2 linked regions of the Persicobacter psychrovividus genome follow. The protein of the gene in region 1 binds, or shares a complex with, the protein of each later gene. Links are inferred from orthologs where the notes say so. Each region holds a gene or a part of one and is shown on either strand. Other genes may lie near its edges. The genes, in order: secA and secY.

Region 1 (10,167 bases):
CAATCGCAACTCGTCCATGATGGTCAGCAGGCGATCAAAAGCGGCTAATTTCTCCGCTCTTTTGGTATCTTTTGGAGGATCTATTTTCGGCATGGTATTTCTTTTTTTCTGCAAATAACAAAGGGTTGAACAGAAAACAAAAATGCCTTCCGAATGATTTCAGAAGGCAGCTTATGTGTTGTTCGATTGGTCTTTATTTTTTTGGCCGTGATTACCTTGATTTACAGGATTTCCGTGATTTTGATTTTCCTGTAAAGGCATAATTCATTATGTCTCACGTAACAATTTGAATATAAGGGTCATTATTAGGATCAGCATTGTGTTAGACGTTAAAAATAACGTCTCTACAGCATCTTAATGACATTGGATCAGCCCCTACAGCGATTAAATTTTGTCAAATATCAGTTAAAATAAATCATGGTAATCATGGTCTATAACACCTCCCAAAATCAACCTTGTAATTCTTTAAATGCCATAAACGCCATCAGTCCCGATCCGATTTCCAAAGCATCATGATCAATATCGAAAGTAGGCGTATGAACGGCCGAAGTGATTCCCTTGGCTTCATTCCTTGTTCCTAATCGATAAAAACAGGCTTTCATTTCTTGGGTGTAATAAGAAAAATCTTCGGCACCCAACCAAATATCCAAATCAACGACATTCTCTTCACCTAAATATTCCTCTGCCACGGCACGGTTGCGCAAGGTCAGGGCTTCATCATTTTCCAGATAAGGGTAGCCTTTGCGAATATCGAAATCTACCGTTCCGCCCATGCCTTCTACAATCCCTTTGGCCATTTTCACGATTCGCTCATGTGCCTCGGCGCGCCATGGCTCATTCATGGTTCTGAAGGTTCCTTTGATCTTGACTTCATCAGGAATAATATTGGTTGCGCCAAAAGCACGAATATCCCCGAAGGAAAGTACACAGGGGATTTTTGGTGGCGCAAAACGACTGACAATTTGCTGCAAGGAGACGATCATGTTGGCCGCAATCACAATAGGGTCAATATTGTTTTCAGGCAAGGCCGCATGTCCGCCTTTTCCACGAACGGTGATATAAATTTCATCACATGAAGCCATGTACATCCCTGGGCGGAAACCTACTTTCCCGACAGGAATAAAAGGCATCACGTGCTGCCCGATGATGGCTTCAGGCTTGGGATTTTCCAGTGCGCCATCTTTGATCATCAACGAAGCACCACCAGGAAGCTGCTCTTCACCAGGCTGAAATACCAGCTTGACAGTCCCTTCGAACTGATCTTTAACCTGGTTCAGTATATAGGCCGCCCCCAACAAAGAGGCCGTGTGTGCATCGTGCCCACAGGCGTGCATCACCCCATCATTTTGTGATTTGTACGGTTGATCATTCTCTTCAACAATTGGCAGGGCATCAAGATCAGCACGTAAAGCGATAACTTTTTTCGTGGGATTCTTGCCTTCAATCAGTGCCACCAATCCTGTTTCGGCCTTGGTTTCCTGCCGCGTGATTCCCATGGCGGTGAGCTGATCAGCAACATACTTTACGGTATGGTGTTCCTGAAAAGATAATTCTGGGTGCTGATGCAGGTATTGTCGGTAATCGATCACCTGCTGCTTTATTTCTTTGGCTAATTGCTGAATGGTTGATTTCATGACTGATAAATTATGGCTAATCCTGTGTCGTCTCTGCTGGGGATTGATCTCCCAGTTTCACTTTGAAAGGAATAATGATCGCACGTCCGAAATTACTCTTGGCTTTTTTGTAAAGTCCGTAAGCATCGACACGGCTGTAATACTCCCCAATACGCACCCGATAGGTCGGCTGTACATAAGTTACCTTTGGCTTGGCTTCAGGGAGCAGTTCATAAACCTCCGATTTAATTTCGTTGGCACGGTCGCGGCTTGTTCCTGAATATACCTGAATGGTGTATTTGGTGGCATAACTGCCTGCATTTGCGGCTGCAAAATCCTGCAATTGCTCATCTACTCCTGTAGTGATTGCTGATGACTCAGAAAAATCCTGTTCTTTTGTTAACTGATTTTCTTTTTGCTGTTCGGCCTGTTTCGCTTCTTGCTGCGCTTTAAGCTGAACAAAATCTTCTCGGTTCGTCGAAATATCTTCTTGATAATTGGTGGTGGTGGTCTTCGCTACTTTCGGAGAACACGCCGTTGCCAGCAAGAACATGCCAAACAGGACATAGATATTTTTCATAGTAATGGGTTTATTTAAATTTCGGTTTTGCCTATTGGCGCTCAATTTACAAAATTTTAGCCATTGTTTAATATATCGTCTGTTGGGCAGGCAGCTCTATTACTGACCTTTGTTGATGGACATTTTCGACCCAACAAAAATGGGGTTACGATCCTAAGAACGCAACCCCATTATATTTATTAAACAAAAAGGTTCAAATTAGTCAATCAACACACATTTGTTGGCTGCCAAATCGTTTTCTACCTTCTTGAATTTTACATTCTCTTTTACAGAACCGTCATTGTAACGTACCGATACCAAATCGTTTCGGCCATGCGTAACCTCTTTACGGATCGGCATTGTTTTCTCCTTTGGTGCTTCAGGAGCCTCAGGGCGAGGGGTGTCCTGGCTCAAAGCAGAACCTGTTTCCGCTTTAGAAGTGTTATATTCTTGCTTTGGGCGCTCTTCTCTCGCTTCCTGCACCTTTTCTGGCTCAGCAATTGGAATAGAGGCTTTCATCAAGAATGAGATCGCTTCGTTGTTTACTTCAGAAAGGAACTTCTTGAATAGTTCAAAAGCTTCAAACTTGTAGATCATCAAAGGATCTTTTTGCTCATAAGCGGCATTCTGTACCGATTGCTTCAGGTCATCCATCTCACGCAAGTGTTCTTTCCACTTGTTATCGATAATGGCCAAAGCAGCACTTTTCTCCATATCGGTCATCAATGTTTTACCACGATCTTCGATATTTTTCGACAAGTTGGTTACAATGCCGAGTTGCTTTTTACCATCCGTGAATGGTACCATGATATTTTCAACCATCGCGCCACGTTCCGCATTTACATGCTCCAATACAGGCATTGCACGCTCACCGATGATTTCATTTTTCTTTTTATACTGATCGTAAGCCTCATCAAACAGCTCATTGGCGATATCATCCACAGAGCTTGCATTGAATTTGTCTTCAGCAATATGGTAATCCACACCCAAAGTGTTCAGTACCTCCAATTTGAAGCCATCCAAATCCAACGACTCTTTGTAAGCAATCACGATCGTTTCTACCACATCATAAAGCTGGTTCATGATATCGATCGACAAACGCTCACCGAATAGGGCATTGCGACGACGATCGTAGATTACTTCACGTTGCTGGTTCATCACATCATCATATTCCAGCAAACGCTTACGAATACCGAAGTTGTTTTCTTCCACCTTGCGCTGTGCACGTTCGATAGACTTGGTAATCATAGAGTGCTGAATTACTTCGCCCTCTTCCAAGCCCATACGGTCCATTACCTTGGCGATACGCTCAGAACCGAACATACGCATCAGGCTATCTTCAAGAGATACAAAGAACTGCGAAGAACCGACATCTCCCTGACGACCTGCACGACCACGCAACTGGCGATCGACACGACGTGACTCATGGCGTTCAGTACCGATAATGGCCAAACCACCTGCTGCTTTCGACTCAGGGGTAAGTTTAATATCCGTACCACGACCTGCCATGTTGGTAGCGATGGTTACCATTCCTGGCTGCCCTGCCTGTGCTACAACCTCTGCTTCACGCGAGTGCTGCTTGGCATTCAGTACCTGATGAGGAATTTGTTGCATACTCAGCATACGCGACAGTAATTCCGACATATCTACTGATGTTGTACCGACCAATACTGGACGGCCAGCTTCACGCAACTGAATCACCTCTTCGGCTACTGCGCGGAATTTCTCACGGATTGTTTTGAAGACTTTATCTTCGTGATCCTGACGCTGAATTGGGCGGTTGGTAGGAATAACCACTACATCCAATTCATAGATATCCCAAAGCTCGCCTGCTTCCGTCTCTGCGGTACCCGTCATACCACCTAATTTGTGGTACATACGGAAGTAGTTCTGAAGCGTAATGGTAGCATAAGTTTGTGTGGCATCTTCTACCTTCACATTTTCTTTGGCTTCCAGTGCCTGGTGCAAACCATCAGAGTAACGGCGCCCGTCCATTACACGACCTGTTTGCTCATCGACGATTTTCACTTTACCGTCGTCAAGGATATACTCCGTATCTTTTTCGAACAATGAGTACGCTTTCAAAAGCTGATTCACCGAGTGAATACGTTCTGCTTTTACGGCGTAATCCTGTAACAGCTGCTCTTTCTTAACGATTTTATCTTCATCAGAAACCGCCTCGTCGTTTTCGAGGTTGGCAATTTCCACCCCAATATCTGGCAAGATAAAGAATTGAGGATCCTCACCTTTACCCGTAATATGGTCGATCCCTTTTTCTGTAAGGTCTACCGAGTTTTGTTTTTCATCAATTACAAACAACAATGGCTCATCTGCCTTCGGCATTTCGCGGTTGTTGTCCGCCATATAATAGTTTTCTGTCTTTTGCAGGATCTGGCGAATACCGTCCTCAGACAAATATTTAATCAATGGTTTGTATTTCGGGAATGCGCGGTAAGCACGGAACAGGGCTGTTCCTCCCTCATCACTTTTAGGGTCTTCGGAAATCAAACGTTTGGCGTCGGTCAGGAACCCTTGCGCCAATTTCTTCTGGTCTCCTACCAGCGACTCAATTCTTGGCTTCAGCATATGGAATTCATGCTGATCGCCTTTAGGTACAGGACCCGAGATAATCAATGGGGTACGGGCATCATCAATCAATACCGAATCGACCTCATCGACCATGGCATAGTGGTGCTTGCGCTGTACCAGCTCATCGGTTCCACGTGCCATATTGTCACGAAGGTAATCAAAACCGAATTCGTTGTTGGTACCGTAAGTGATGTCTGCACGGTAGGCGTTACGGCGCTCCTCAGAGTTTGCCGGCCACTTATCGATACAGTCGATGTCCAATCCGTGGAACTGGAACAAAGGCGCCATCCATTCGGAGTCACGTTTAGCCAAATAATCATTGACCGTTACCACGTGAACACCACGGCGAGCCAAAGCATTCAGGAAGGCTGGAAGTGTTGCCACCAACGTTTTACCTTCACCGGTAGCCATCTCACCGATTTTACCTTGGTGAAGGACCACACCACCAATCAACTGCACATCGTAATGTACCATTTCCCATGTTAGCAAATGCCCTCCGGCAGTCCAGGAGTTATGCCAAACCGCCGTTTCCCCTTCAATGGAAACGCAGTCGCTTTTTGCTGAAATCGTTCTGTCATGAACATTGGCGGAAACGCGCAGTTCTTTTTGATCTTTCAAACGGCGCGCCGTTTCTTTCATGATCGCAAAGGCCTGAGGGAGGATGTTGTTCAGTACCACCTCAAGTTCTTCATTGCGTTGGTCATCCAACTTATCAATTTTAGCGTACAGTGCTTCTTTTTCAAAAACGTCTGTTTCCGTAGCATCTGCTTTTGATTTCAACGCTTCGATTTCCTGATCGAGGTGTTTGAGTTCCTCTTGAATTTGCGCCATTAAACCCGCTGATGCCTTACGCAAGTCATCGTCAGTGATGGAGCTCAGTTTATCGAATTCTTCGTTAATTTGCTTAACGATCGGCAAGATTACCTTAATGTCTCGATCGGATTTGGTTCCGAACAGCTTGGCAAAGCCTTTGGTTATTTTATCTAACATGGCGAATTTTATTTGCAAATATCAATCTGCAGTGTGTTCAGTCTGCCTTCATGAATTTTCAGGAGTGTCACACTTATTATCAAAGGTAAATGAAATATGAAAAACTAATAACAAAAACGATCGACAATTGTACGCTGTTTTTGTCAAAAAGCCTTCAATTCATCTTTATATATTTATTTTTCCACTGAAGACCTGCTCTGCAGGGCCTGTCAGGAAGATATTCTGGAAGCCTTCCGAGCTGTTTTTCTCAAAACTAACCTCCAACAGCCCTCCAAGGGTTTTAATTTTTACGGGGCTTTCCATCTCATTGAGTGAGCAGGCAAGTGCACAGGCGGTAACTCCTGTTCCACAAGAGAGGGTTTCATCTTCTACCCCCCTTTCGTAGGTACGAACAAAGATGGACTGTGCTTCAAGCTGTTGCACAAAATTAACGTTTGTACCTTCCGCCTTAAAACGCTCATTATAACGAATAGCACGGCCGGCATCGAAAACCTCTGTGGCCTCCACTTTATCGACAAACTGCACATAATGCGGAGAGCCTGTATTGATGAAGAAATCCTCACCGATACGTTCTGTTGTTGTAACATCTGGCATTTTCAGGCGAATCACGGCTGGCGTAATTTCAGCGTACAGTCCGCCATCGATGGTCAGAAAGTGGGTACTTTTGCTCACGATACCCAAAAATTCAGCAAAGCGAACAGCGCAACGGCTTCCGTTGCCACAAAGGCTTTTACTTCCGTCTGAATTGAAATAGACCATTTCGAAGTCATAATCAGGGTGCTCCTGAATCAGGATCAATCCGTCGGCACCAATGCCAAACTTGCGGTCGCACAACCGCTGAACAGAAGGGATATCATTGGGGTCGATCACTTGCTGGCGATTATCCACCATCACAAAGTCATTACCTGTTCCCTGATATTTATAAAAATCTACTGTTGTCATTTCTGATAAACAAACTAAAATATTGGAAGGTCAAATAGAGTAAATGCCCATGGTTGCATCGTCCGATATCCAGCTATTGGACTTGATTCAACAAATTACAGACCACTCGAAACTACTGCCTTATCTGCAAAGATGATACAAAGCAACCGAAATATGACAAAAAGGCAGTCGTAAATGCTGAATTCCCATAGAATTTTAATTGAAATAAAATATAAATGTATAAAACATCAAAAGACATAGATCATGCTTCTTCGTAGATTGCGGAGAATCAGCTTATAACTTGTGCATTAATGAAAAACCATGACGCAATAGAAGAGTACTTTATGCCATTTCGGTCGGGATTAATCGCTTTGGCAGATCCGGTACAGGCCGAAAAAATGGCCAAGTATATGCAGGGGCATTTTGAGTTTTACGGATTGCCCTCGCCTGTGCGGAAAGCTTTGCAAAAGCAATTTTTGCTGGAGGCCGGTTTTCCCAAGCCCGAAGACGACGCTGCGATACTGACCTACCTTTGGCAACAACCGGAAAGAGAATGGCAGTATTTTGGTTTGGATATGATGCTGCGGATGAAAAAGCGGTGGGCGGCCGGATTTATCGATCAACTTTATTGGATGATTACCCATAAGTCGTGGTGGGACACCGTAGACCATCTGGCATCACATGGGTTGGGCGCGCAATGGAGCCGTTTTCCTGAACAGCAAAAACAGCAGCTGCCACAGTGGGTTGAGGATTCCAACCTTTGGGTCAGGCGGGCCACCATCCTGTTTCAGCTGAAATACAAAAAGGCCATCGACCTGGACTTGCAGGCCGATATCCTGCGCAAAAACCTGGGCAGTAGCTCATTCTTTATTAATAAAGCAATAGGCTGGTCGTTGCGGGAAATTTCAAAAACAAATCACGAATGGGTGCTTCAATTTATAGAACAAACACCAGGCTTATCGCCTTTGTCTAAAAGAGAAGCCCTGAAGTGGTGGAATAAACATAACTGAATATGAATTTGATCTATTATATCGTCGCCGTACTTATTGGAGCCATTGCTTCTATTCAAGTGGGTGTAAACAGTTCGCTGAAACTGACTACCGGCAATGCCCTCTATGCCACCTTTACCAACTTTACGGTAGGCTGGATTGCCGTTTTTATTTTGGTACTGATTGAATCCAAAGGAAACCTGGGAATGGTTTTCGGTACCATTCTTTCTGCGGACAAATGGAAGCTCGTTGGTGGATTGCTCGGCGCTTCGTTTGTTACAAGCCTTGTGATCATCGCCCCAAAAATTGGCATGACCTCCACACTTACCCTCGTTATTGCAGGGCAGATTATTTTAGCGATGATCCTCGATCATTTCGGCTGGCTCGGTATGCACCAGCAACCCATCAGCTGGATGAAGATCATTGGTGTGATGATTATGGTTGTGGGCGTTTATATTGTACAAACAAATTAAACGGACTTACTGAAGGACCAGCAAATGCCCTTTAGCACGCGTTACGGCGGTGTATCGCCACCGCATAATATCTTGCACCTCTTGCATATAGGTGGAGCCCTGAAAGTCCACAAAGACGAATTCCCATTCGCCCCCCTGGGCTTTGTGCCCTGTAATGGCATAGCCATATTTGAGCCTGAGGGCATTGAAATAGGGGTCTTCGGCAAGCATTTCATTGAATTTTTTTGTTCCCGGTTTGAGTTTCGGGTGACGATTTCTAAAGTACTGATATAGCGCTTTACGTTCATTGGAAGTGATGTCGCGATGGGGGCTATTGAGTAAACTTTCCATCATTTTACATTCAATTTCCACCTTATCACCATCGTTATCCTGCACCTCAATCACCACATCCCTGAACTGTAAGGGGACTTTTTCCTTGCTCCATTGCTTGGATTTGGCCTCATAGACATCAACCATTACGGGATCAATGGGAAATTCCGTTTCATCCTCAATGGACAATACCGTTGCAAAATCCCCGTTGAGCAGCTCCACCTCATGCGAATAATTATTGGAGGAAAACATCAGTCGGTCACCAACTTGCAGTTCGGTAGCGCCAGGAAATAACCGTTGTCTTATCTGCTGATTATAATGCATCGCTAAGCGATTCGAAAAAGTCACCACAATGACCTCTTCAAGGCCTGCTTTATTGACCGCCCGTTCAAAATATTCCACAAGTCGTTCTTTTCGTGCGCGGTGAATATCCGCCTTATCGAAATTAAAATAAGGCATTGGCTGATCTTTCAGCATTGAATTCCGCAGATTGGTGGCATATTCAAGGATTCCGCTGTCTTTACCCTGCCGCACCACCTCTGTCAGCTGAAAACTCTCGCAGTTGAGGTCGTATTTCTCCTTCAGGTAATCCTCCACCAAGGCATAAGAAATCCCTGCGCCCACAGGCGGCAACTGCCCGGGATCGCCCACAAAAAGGATTTTTCGGCGACATTTAGCTTCTTCAGGACTCTGATGTGCGAATTTCACCAGATCTTTCAGTAAACTCCCTGAACCAAACTGATACATCTCGCCTTCAGAAGGCAAATCATTGACCATCGAGGCTTCATCAACAATATAAATCGCATTACCCACATCGTCATTAAAGCGGATCTTATAATGATACTTCACATTGCCCAGTCGCTTGTTCTTTTTTCCGCCTCGCTGTTCCTCCATTTCTGAGAAAGAGTAAATCGATTTATGAATCGTGTAGGCAGATTGCTTGGCTTTGGAGCTGAGCACCTTGGAGGCCCGGCCAGTGGGGGCCATCAGTCGATACTCCCGTTCCTGATCGTCCAGCCACTCGAGCAAATGTTGTACTAAAAAGGTTTTCCCTGTTCCAGCATATCCGCGCAAAATCATGACATCAACATTTTTTGACTTCACAAATGCTTTGAATTTATCAAAGAATTCCCCTTGTCCCGCCGTTAATGTCAATGTTTTCATAATGCTTTGTTTTGTGGATAAGCTGATCAATTAATTTATTTTTCCTCCTTGAATTTCCGAAAATTCAAAGATAGGGGATGTTGTGTTGATAAGTAATGTTTATTGCTATTTTCAAAAGGGCGAAAATCAAAACAAGCAGGCGGCTTATCCACTGCCGGATAAGTTACCCACTTCATTATCAACATATCCACAATCATTATAAATATCTAATAATTGTATTATTTTCAAAAACCTTCTACCTACTCAGGAGTATTACAGGAGAACCAAATATATAAATATCATGGGAATACTTAGTTGGATTATTTTCGGACTAATTGCAGGGATCCTTGCTAAAGTTATTATGCCGGGTGCCGATCCAGGAGGATTCATCGTTACCATCATCATTGGAATTGTAGGCGCAGTGGTAGGTGGTTTTATTGGTTCATTACTTGGCTTTGGTGGGGTAGATGGTTTCAATATTGGTTCTTTCCTCATTGCTATATTTGGAGGGATCGTCGTTCTGTTCATTTATCGAAAAGTACGAGCCTGACCCCAGTAAAAAGCATAAAAAAACCAACTGT
Region 2 (8,559 bases), 330 kb from region 1 along the record:
CACTTAAAAAAGGACCTTATATTGACTTCCGCTTAACAAAGAAAGTGGACGCCATGAACGAAGGTGGTAAAAAGACTGTGATCAAAACATGGTCTCGTCGTTCTATGATTTCTCCAGAATTCGTAGGACACACATTCGCTGTACATAATGGAAATAAATTTATTCCAGTTTATGTTACAGAAAACATGGTAGGTCACAAGATGGGCGAATTCGCACCAACTCGTACTTATAAGGGTCATATTAATAAAAAAGACAAGGGCAAGAGATAATTATGAAAGCTGTTGCAAGACTAAGAAACTGTCCGACCTCGCCGCGCAAAATGCGTTTGGTAGCAGATATGATCCGCGGTCAGCGCGTGGACACAGCATTAAATATTTTGAAATTCGACCCTAGACATTCTTCGAATCGTCTAGAGAAGTTGTTGCTTTCAGCGATTGCTAACTGGGAGAATGCAAATGAAGGTGAAAGCCTTGAAACTGCAAACCTGGTAGTTAGCGAAATTTTCGTTGATAGTGCACGTATGTTGAAGCGTTTGCGTCCAGCACCTCAAGGACGAGCTCACCGTATTCGTAAGCGTTCGAATCACGTTACGCTTGTTGTGGATTCATTGTCAACCAAAACTGAAAAGAATTAATCAATTATGGGACAGAAAGTTAATCCAATAGGCCTGCGTTTAGGTATCGTTCGAGGCTGGGAATCAAACTGGTATGCTAACTCTCGTGATTTTTCTGACAAATTGATCGAAGATCAAAAAATCAGAAAATATGTATTGGCTCGTATTCCTAAAGGTGGAATCAGCCGTATCGTGATTGAGCGTACATTAAAGCGCATCACTTTAACTATCCATACTGCCCGTCCAGGTGTAGTAATTGGTAAAGGTGGCGCGGAAGTTGATAGAATTAAAGAAGAGTTGAAAAAATTGACATCTAAGGATGTGCAAATCAACATCTTCGAGATCAAGCGTCCTGAATTGGAAGCTAAATTGATCGGGGAGTCTATCGCTCAACAACTACGTGCGCGTATCTCGTATCGTCGTGCTATGAAGCAAGCAATTGCTTCTGCAATGCGTGTAGGTGCTCAAGGTATTAAAGTGAAATTGTCTGGTCGTTTGGGTGGTGCTGAAATGGCACGTACCGAAATGTACAAAGAAGGACGTATTCCATTGCATACATTGCGTGCAGACATCGATTACGCTATCTGCGAATCGGATACAATCTACGGTAAAATCGGTATCAAAGTTTGGATCTTCAAAGGTGAAGTTTACGGTAAGCGTGACTTGACTCCAACTACTGATAATGATCGTCGTGGTCGTCGTCGTAAAGATGGTAATAACAACCAACAAGGCGGTCGTCGTAGAAGAAAGTAATCGCTAAGAAAGTAAAACAGCTTTAAAATGTTACAACCGAGAAGAGTAAAACATAGAAAAGTTCAGAAAGGCCGAGTTAAAGGTCTTGCTGGAAGAGGCCATGAGATTGCCTTTGGTAGCTTCGGTATCAAGTCTCTTGAGGCAGGTTGGATCACCAGCCGTCAGATTGAGGCAGCTCGTATTGCGGTTACACGTGCAATGAAACGTGAAGGTAAAGTATGGATCCGTATCTTCCCTGACAAACCTATCACTAAGAAACCTGCAGAGGTTCGTATGGGTAAGGGTAAGGGTGCCCCAGAATACTGGGTAGCTTGTATCAAGCCAGGAACCATCTTATTTGAATCAACAGGTGTACCTTTAGCCTTGGCTCAAGAGTCAATGCGTCTAGCGGCACAGAAATTGCCTGTTAAAACTAAATTTGTTGTACGTAGAGATTACGTTGAAGCATAAGAGTTATGAAAAATTCTGAAATCGCACAACTAAGCAAGGAAGAGTTGATCCAAAAGATCACTGCTGAAAAGGAAAACTTGCAAAAAATGCAGTTTGCGCACGCAATTTCGCCGATTGAGAATCCGATGAAAATTCGTGTTAGTCGTCGAATGATCGCTAGGTTTGAAACCGCATTACGTCAACTTGAAGCTAAGTAAGATCATGGAAAGAAACTTAAGAAAAGAACGTATCGGTGTTATCGCCAGCAACAAAATGGACAAGTCCATCACTGTTGAGGTAACCCGTCGAGTAAAGCACCCGATTTACGGTAAATTCGTTACTAAAACTTCTAAATTCATGTCACACGACGAGAATAATGAAGGTGGTATCGGTGATACTGTACGCATTGCTGAGACACGTCCATTGTCTCGCAACAAGCGCTGGAGATTGGTAGAAATCATTGAAAGAGCGAAGTAATTATGATCCAACAAGAAAGTCGTCTAAACGTAGCGGATAACTCAGGTGCTAAAGAAGTACTTTGTATCCGTGTTTTGGGTGGAACTGGGAAACGTTACGCTTCTATCGGTGACAAAATCGTTGTCACTGTAAAGTCAGCCCTTTCATCCAGCAACTTGAAAAAAGGTACCGTATCAAAGGCGGTTGTTGTTCGTACGAAAAAAGAAATCCGTCGTAAAGATGGTTCTTATATCCGTTTCGAAGACAATGCTGCTGTATTGTTAGGTGCTAATGATGAACCAAGAGGAACACGTATCTTCGGCCCTGTTGCCCGTGAATTACGTGAGAAGCAATTCATGAAGATTGTTTCCTTGGCACCGGAAGTACTTTAATATTTTAAAGGAAAAGATCATGACTAAAGTAAAAATTAAAATCCGTAAAGGAGATACAGTTAAGGTGATCGCCGGTAACGATAAAGGTAAAACTGGACTCGTACAAGAGGTGATCACAGCAACTAACCGCGTGTTAGTAGAGGGGGTTAATATTGTAACTAAGCATGTTAAACCTTCTGCAGCTAACCCTAATGGCGGTATCGAGAAAGTCGAGGCTCCTATTCATATTTCTAACGTAGCATTTGTTGATCCTGCTAAAGGCGAAACAAGTCGCGTTGGACGTAAAGTAGTTGATGGTAAAATCGTGCGTTACGCCAAAAAATCAGGGGAGGAAATTAAGTAATGGCAGCTCCAAGACTTAAAGAAAAATATCAGAACGAAATTGCTGGTGCTTTAAAAGAAAAATTTGGTTACAAATCTGTAATGCAAATTCCAGCAGTGACAAAAATCTGTATCAATAAAGGTATCGGGGAAGCAGTTTCCGATAAAAAATTGATCGATCAAGGTGTGGAAGAGATGACTACTATTGCTGGTCAGAAAGCTGTTCCTACCAAGGCTAAAAATTCTATCTCCAACTTTAAGTTGAGAGAAGAAATGCCGATCGGTGCGCGCGTTACCTTGCGTGGAGACAAAATGTATGAATTCATGGACCGTCTTTTGACGATCGCATTGCCTGCAGTTCGTGATTTCCGTGGAGTTTCTGCTAAAGGTTTTGATGGCCGTGGTAACTACACTTTGGGTGTAAAAGAGCAGATCATCTTTCCTGAGATTTCTATCGAAAAGGTAAATAAAATCTCTGGTATGGATATCACTTTTGTTACTTCTGCTGAGACTGACGAAGAAAGCTTAGAATTATTGAAAGCTTTCGGTATGCCTTTTGCTAACAAAAAATAATAAGATACAATGGCTAGAGAAGCAGTAAAAGCGCGTGGTCGCAAGCGCGAGAAAATGGTCGCGAAATACGCTGAGAAACGCAAAGCTTTGAAAGAAGCTGGCGATTATATCGGTTTGGATAAGTTGCCTCGCAACGCATCTCCAGTTCGTTTGCACAACCGTTGTAAATTGACTGGTCGTCCAAAAGGTTATATGCGTAAGTTCGGTATCAACCGTGTTACTTTCCGTGAGATGGCTTCAGCAGGTTTGATTCCTGGTGTTACAAAAGCTTCATGGTAAGTTACCTTTGAGAAGTAAGATTTAATTATTAACTTTGCAAGCCCTGCTAAAATTAGCAGGGTATTGCTTATCATATCAATAAATATTTATCATGACTGATCCAATAGCAGATTTTTTAACACGTTTGCGTAACGCTCAGAAAGCGGGACACCGCGTTGTTGAAATCCCAGCATCTAACGTCAAGAAAAACATGACGAAGGTGTTGTTTGACCAAGGGTATATTCAGTCGTATAAATTCGTAGAGGACGGACCTCAAGGCACTGTTAAAGTAGCATTGAAGTATCACCCTGTTACAAAGAAACCGGCAATGGAAAAATTGATCCGTGTTTCTAAGCCAGGCCTCCGAAAATATGCGAAGAATACCGAATTACCTCGTGTATTGAATGGCCTTGGAATTGCCATTTTGTCCACAAACAAAGGAATTATTAGTAACAAAGAAGCTCGCGCACTAAATATTGGTGGTGAGGTTTTATGTTACATCTACTAATTTAATATTACAATGTCGAGAATAGGAAAGAAGCCAATTACTATTCCTGCGGGTGTAAGCGTAGAAGTAAATGCTGAAAACGTTGTTACAGTTAAAGGTTCTAAAGGAACTTTGTCGCAAGATATCGATCGTGACATCACTGTAGAGATCAACGAAAATATTGTGACTTTGTCACGCCCTACCGACCAAAAGAGACACAAGGCGATGCACGGTTTATACCGTTCTCTTGTTAATAACATGGTTATTGGAGTTTCAGAGGGTTTTAAGAAAACGTTAGAGCTTGTTGGTGTAGGTTACAAAGCCGTATCACAAGGAAAAACGTTGGAATTAAACTTAGGTTACTCACACAGCATTTACTTTGGCGTACCAGCAGAGGTAGAAGTTAAAGCAGAAACTCAAAAAGGTAAGAGCCCAGTGATTACTTTGGAGTCTGCTGACAAGCAATTGTTGGGTCAAGTTACCGCAAAAATCAAGTCTCTTCGTCCAGTTGAGCCTTACAAAGGAAAAGGTATCCGTGAGGAAGGTCAATATATTAGAAGAAAAGCGGGTAAAACAGCTGCTAAAAAATAATAGTTATGGCAATTAAGAACGAAAAAATCGCGAGAAGACTGAGAATCCGTCGCGGAATCCGCAGAAAGATCTCAGGAACAGCTCAACGTCCGCGTCTTTCAGTGTACAAAAGTAACACAGCCATCTCAGCGCAATTGATTGACGATATTAACGGTGTTACATTGGCTTCTGCTACTTCTGTAGAATTCGGTGCCCGTAAAAATTGTAATATTGAAATTTCTGAAAAAGTTGGTGCTAAATTAGCTGAAAAAGCGGTTGCAAACTCAATTACTGAGGTTGTTTTTGACCGTAGTGGTTACCAATACCACGGTAAAGTTAAAGCATTGGCTGAAGGTGCCAGAAATGGCGGATTAAAATTCTAAGCAAATGTCCAATAAAACTGTAAAAAGCGTTAAGGCAAGCGAGCTTGACCTTAAAGAAAAAGTTGTTGCTATCAATCGTGTAGCGAAGGTAGTTAAAGGTGGACGTCGTTTTAGTTTTTCCGCTATTGTGGTAGTGGGAGACGGAAACGGTGTTGTAGGTCATGGTTTGGGTAAAGCCAACGAGGTGACTGATGCCATTACTAAAGGTATCGAAGATGCAAAGAAGAACTTGGTGAAAGTTCCTGTATTCAACGGTACTATCCCTCATGAAGCTACTGGTAAATTTGGTGGTGGTTACGTATTGATGAAGCCTGCATCTCAGGGTACTGGGGTAATTGCAGGTGGTGCGATGCGTGCTGTATTGGAGGCTGCTGGTGTACATAACGTACTTGGTAAGTCTAAAGGTTCATCAAACCCACATAACGCAGTTAAAGCAACATTCGATGCTTTGGCTAAAATGAGAACTCCACAGCAAGTTGCTGAGCAAAGAGGAGTAAGTGTTTCTAAAGTATTTAACGGTTAATAAAGATGGCTAAAGTACGTTTAACTCAGGTTCGTAGTACAATCAACCGTCCGAAACGTCAGGTTGAGACAATCAAGGCTTTGGGTCTTGGTAAAATCAATAGAACCGTTGAGCATGAGAAAACTCCTCAAATTGCGGGGATGATCGAAAAAGTAAAACATTTGATTACTGTAGCTGAGGTATAATTATGAAATTACATACATTACAACCAGCCGATGGTTCTACCAAAAAAGGTAAACGTATCGGTCGTGGTCAGGGGTCTACAAGAGGTGGTACTTCTACACGTGGTCACAAAGGTGCAAAGTCAAGATCTGGTTATTCTCAGAAAGTAGGTTTCGAGGGTGGTCAAATGCCTTTGCAAAGAAGAGTCCCTAAATTTGGATTTACCAATCCAAATCGAGTAATTTACAAACCTGTTAATCTTGACGCTATCCAAGCCTTGGCTGACAAGCTTGGTGTTACTGCTATCACGATCGAAATGATGCGTGAGAACGGTATCGTCGGAAAAGCGGATTTGGTAAAAGTACTTGCTAATGGCGCGGTTACTTCTAAATTGGAAGTTTCTGCGAATAAATTCTCTGCTTCAGCTGTTGAAGCAATCGAGAAGGCAGGTGGGACAGCAACTGTTATCTGATAATATATCATGAAGAAGTTTATTTCTACTATTCAAAATATTTTTTCCATCGAGGAGTTGAGAACAAGAATTCTCAACACCTTGATTTTGTTGGTCATTTTCCGTTTAGGATCCTTTGTTGTGTTGCCAGGTGTTGATCCTGCAGCATTAACGAGCCACGAAGGTGGTATATTTGGACTCCTGAACACGTTTTTAGGTGGCGCCTTCAGTAATGCATCCATTTTTGGATTGGGGATTATGCCTTATATTTCTGCATCCATTGTGTTGCAGTTGTTGACGGTAGCAGTACCCTATTTTCAGAAGATGCAAAATGATGGTGAATCTGGTAGAAATAAAATTAATCAGATTACTCGGGTATTGACCATCATCATTACAATAGCGCAAGGTTTCGGTTATGTAACCGCGACTATCCCTGCAGAAGCAGTTTTGATTAATCCGTGGTTCTTTAGAATCTCTGGATTGATTATTCTTGTGGCAGGGACTATGTTCTGTATGTGGTTAGGAGAAAAGATCACGGATAAGGGTGTCGGAAACGGTATCTCTATGCTGATCATGATTGGAATCATTTCTCGTTTACCTGGAGCCATTGTAGCGGAAGCTTTGTCTCGTGGATCAACAGGTTTGTTGTTTTTCGTGATCGAGTTGGTAGCATTGTTCTTTGTCATTATGGCAGTAGTCATGCTTACTCAAGCTACACGTAAAATTCCGATTCAATATGCTAAGCAGGTTGTCGGTGGTCGCACTTACGGTGGACAGCGTCAGTATTTGCCTTTGAAAGTGAATGCAGCAGGGGTTATGCCTATCATTTTTGCTCAATCATTGATGTTCTTACCATCATTGCTTGCGCAGTCTTTAGCAGATAAATATGAGACAGCAGCTTCTATTGGAGCGACTTTTGCAGATATCACATCATGGCAGTACAACACTTTGTTTGCTGTATTGATCATTGTATTTACCTTCTTTTACACAGCGATTACAATTAATCCAAATCAGATCTCTGATGATCTTAAACGTAATGGAGGATTTATCCCTGGGGTAAAACCTGGTCCACAAACTTCAGAATACATTGATAGTATTTTGACAAAGATCACATTGCCTGGTTCAATTTTCTTAGGTCTCGTAGCAATTATGCCTGCATTTGCAAGAATGGCTGGTGTTGAGGGTTCTTTTGCCCAATTCTACGGTGGAACGAGTCTTTTGATTATGGTAGGTGTAGTTTTGGATACTCTTCAGCAAGTAGAATCTTATTTGTTGATGCGTCATTACGAAGGCCTGATGAAGTCTGGTAAGATTAAGGGTAGAGCTAATAAAGTGGCAGTTGCCTAATGATTTATCTTAAGACTGAAGAAGAGATTAATCTTATAAAAGAAAGTGCCGATATTCTCGGTAGAGCCCATGGTTTGGTAGCACAGCATATCAAACCAGGGATTTCTACTTTGGAATTAGATAAATTGGCATTTGAATTTATTAAAGATTCTGGTGGTTCACCATCTTTTAAAGGGTACAATGGTTTTCCATCTACTCTTTGTGTTTCTTTAAACGAACAAGTTGTTCATGGTATGCCCTCCAAGTATGTGCTTGAAGAGGGCGATATTGTGTCTGTTGATTGTGGGGTCTTTTATAAAGGCTTTCACTCAGATAGTGCTTATTCGTATCCTGTTGGGGATGTAGGAGAGGCATCGATGGATTTACTTCGCCGAACTAAAGAATCTCTTTGGAAAGGGATTGAGGCTGCTAAAGTCGGTAAATTTACTGGTGATATTGGTTATGCTGTACAGCAGCATGCCGAGCAGTTTGGTTATGGCGTTGTTCGTGAGTTGGTAGGACACGGTGTAGGGAGAAATCTTCATGAGGATCCTGAAGTACCGAACTATGGACGTCGTGGAAAAGGAAAGAAATTGAAGGCTGGTATGGTTATTGCTATTGAGCCTATGATCAATCTGGGGACTAAGGATATTGTGCAGGAGGCAGATGGTTGGACCATCCGCACGACTGATTACAAACCATCGGCACATTTTGAACATACAATCGCTATTTTTGCCGACCGGACTGAAGTCTTGACTACGCACAAATACATCGAAGAACATATCAAAATTTAACATGGCCAAACAGTCATCTATTGAACAAGACGGTACAATTGTTGAGGCATTGTCCAACGCAATGTTCC

Evidence for each region.
Region 2: the proteins of secA (region 1) and secY are in contact, whole or in part, in a crystal structure (PDB 3DIN), measured with the Thermotoga maritima proteins. The link is inferred for Persicobacter psychrovividus from one-to-one orthologs. Residues at the interface, in WP_004082002.1 of Thermotoga maritima: Glu261, Ala262, Arg263, Lys300, Ala301, Arg302, Thr303, Ile304, Ile305, Leu323, Tyr324, Asp325, Pro326, Val329, Ser330, Tyr333, Ile336, Lys340, Phe345, Val349, Glu363, Phe364, Tyr374, Ser375, Gly376, Gly377, Glu393, Ile395, Thr482, Ser483; in WP_004081795.1 of Thermotoga maritima: Glu108, Gly109, Glu110, Glu111, Ala236, Glu237, Arg238, Arg239, Ile240, Thr241, Ile242, Gln243, Tyr244, Ala245, Arg246, Arg247, Val248, Thr249, Gly250, Arg251, Arg252, Val253, Tyr254, Gly256, Ala257, Ser258, Thr259, Tyr260, Leu261, Pro262.

The regions. Positions count from the first base shown.
Region 1 is NZ_AP025292.1:3,110,524-3,120,690, forward strand. The notes cover bases 2,192-6,059. They hold secA (preprotein translocase subunit SecA), read right to left. Parts: upstream 5,752-6,059; coding sequence 2,392-5,751; downstream 2,192-2,391. Other genes in these bases: AABK40_RS13415 (SPOR domain-containing protein), read right to left, coding at 2,192-2,193; dapF (diaminopimelate epimerase), read right to left, coding at 5,917-6,059. Also shown: mazG (nucleoside triphosphate pyrophosphohydrolase), read right to left, coding at 1-93; AABK40_RS13410 (M20 metallopeptidase family protein), read right to left, coding at 450-1,634; more of AABK40_RS13415, read right to left, coding at 1,651-2,191; more of dapF, read right to left, coding at 6,060-6,693; AABK40_RS13430 (DNA alkylation repair protein), read left to right, coding at 6,984-7,682; AABK40_RS13435 (DMT family transporter), read left to right, coding at 7,685-8,134; AABK40_RS13440 (ATP-dependent DNA helicase), read right to left, coding at 8,141-9,607; AABK40_RS13445 (GlsB/YeaQ/YmgE family stress response membrane protein), read left to right, coding at 9,888-10,136. UniProt on the Escherichia coli protein: Required for protein export, interacts with the SecYEG preprotein conducting channel.
Region 2 is NZ_AP025292.1:2,779,495-2,788,053, reverse strand. Bases 5,650-8,559 are described here. They hold secY (preprotein translocase subunit SecY), read left to right. Parts: upstream 5,650-6,401; coding sequence 6,402-7,718; downstream 7,719-8,559. Other genes in these bases: infA (translation initiation factor IF-1), read left to right, coding at 8,493-8,559; map (type I methionyl aminopeptidase), read left to right, coding at 7,718-8,491; rplO (50S ribosomal protein L15), read left to right, coding at 5,946-6,392; rpmD (50S ribosomal protein L30), read left to right, coding at 5,764-5,943; rpsE (30S ribosomal protein S5), read left to right, coding at 5,650-5,758. Outside these bases: rpsS (30S ribosomal protein S19), read left to right, coding at 1-269; rplV (50S ribosomal protein L22), read left to right, coding at 272-634; rpsC (30S ribosomal protein S3), read left to right, coding at 641-1,366; rplP (50S ribosomal protein L16), read left to right, coding at 1,394-1,816; rpmC (50S ribosomal protein L29), read left to right, coding at 1,822-2,013; rpsQ (30S ribosomal protein S17), read left to right, coding at 2,018-2,272; rplN (50S ribosomal protein L14), read left to right, coding at 2,275-2,643; rplX (50S ribosomal protein L24), read left to right, coding at 2,663-2,986; rplE (50S ribosomal protein L5), read left to right, coding at 2,986-3,537; rpsN (30S ribosomal protein S14), read left to right, coding at 3,547-3,816; rpsH (30S ribosomal protein S8), read left to right, coding at 3,908-4,303; rplF (50S ribosomal protein L6), read left to right, coding at 4,316-4,873; rplR (50S ribosomal protein L18), read left to right, coding at 4,879-5,235; more of rpsE, read left to right, coding at 5,240-5,649. UniProt on the Escherichia coli protein: The central subunit of the protein translocation channel SecYEG. Consists of two halves formed by TMs 1-5 and 6-10.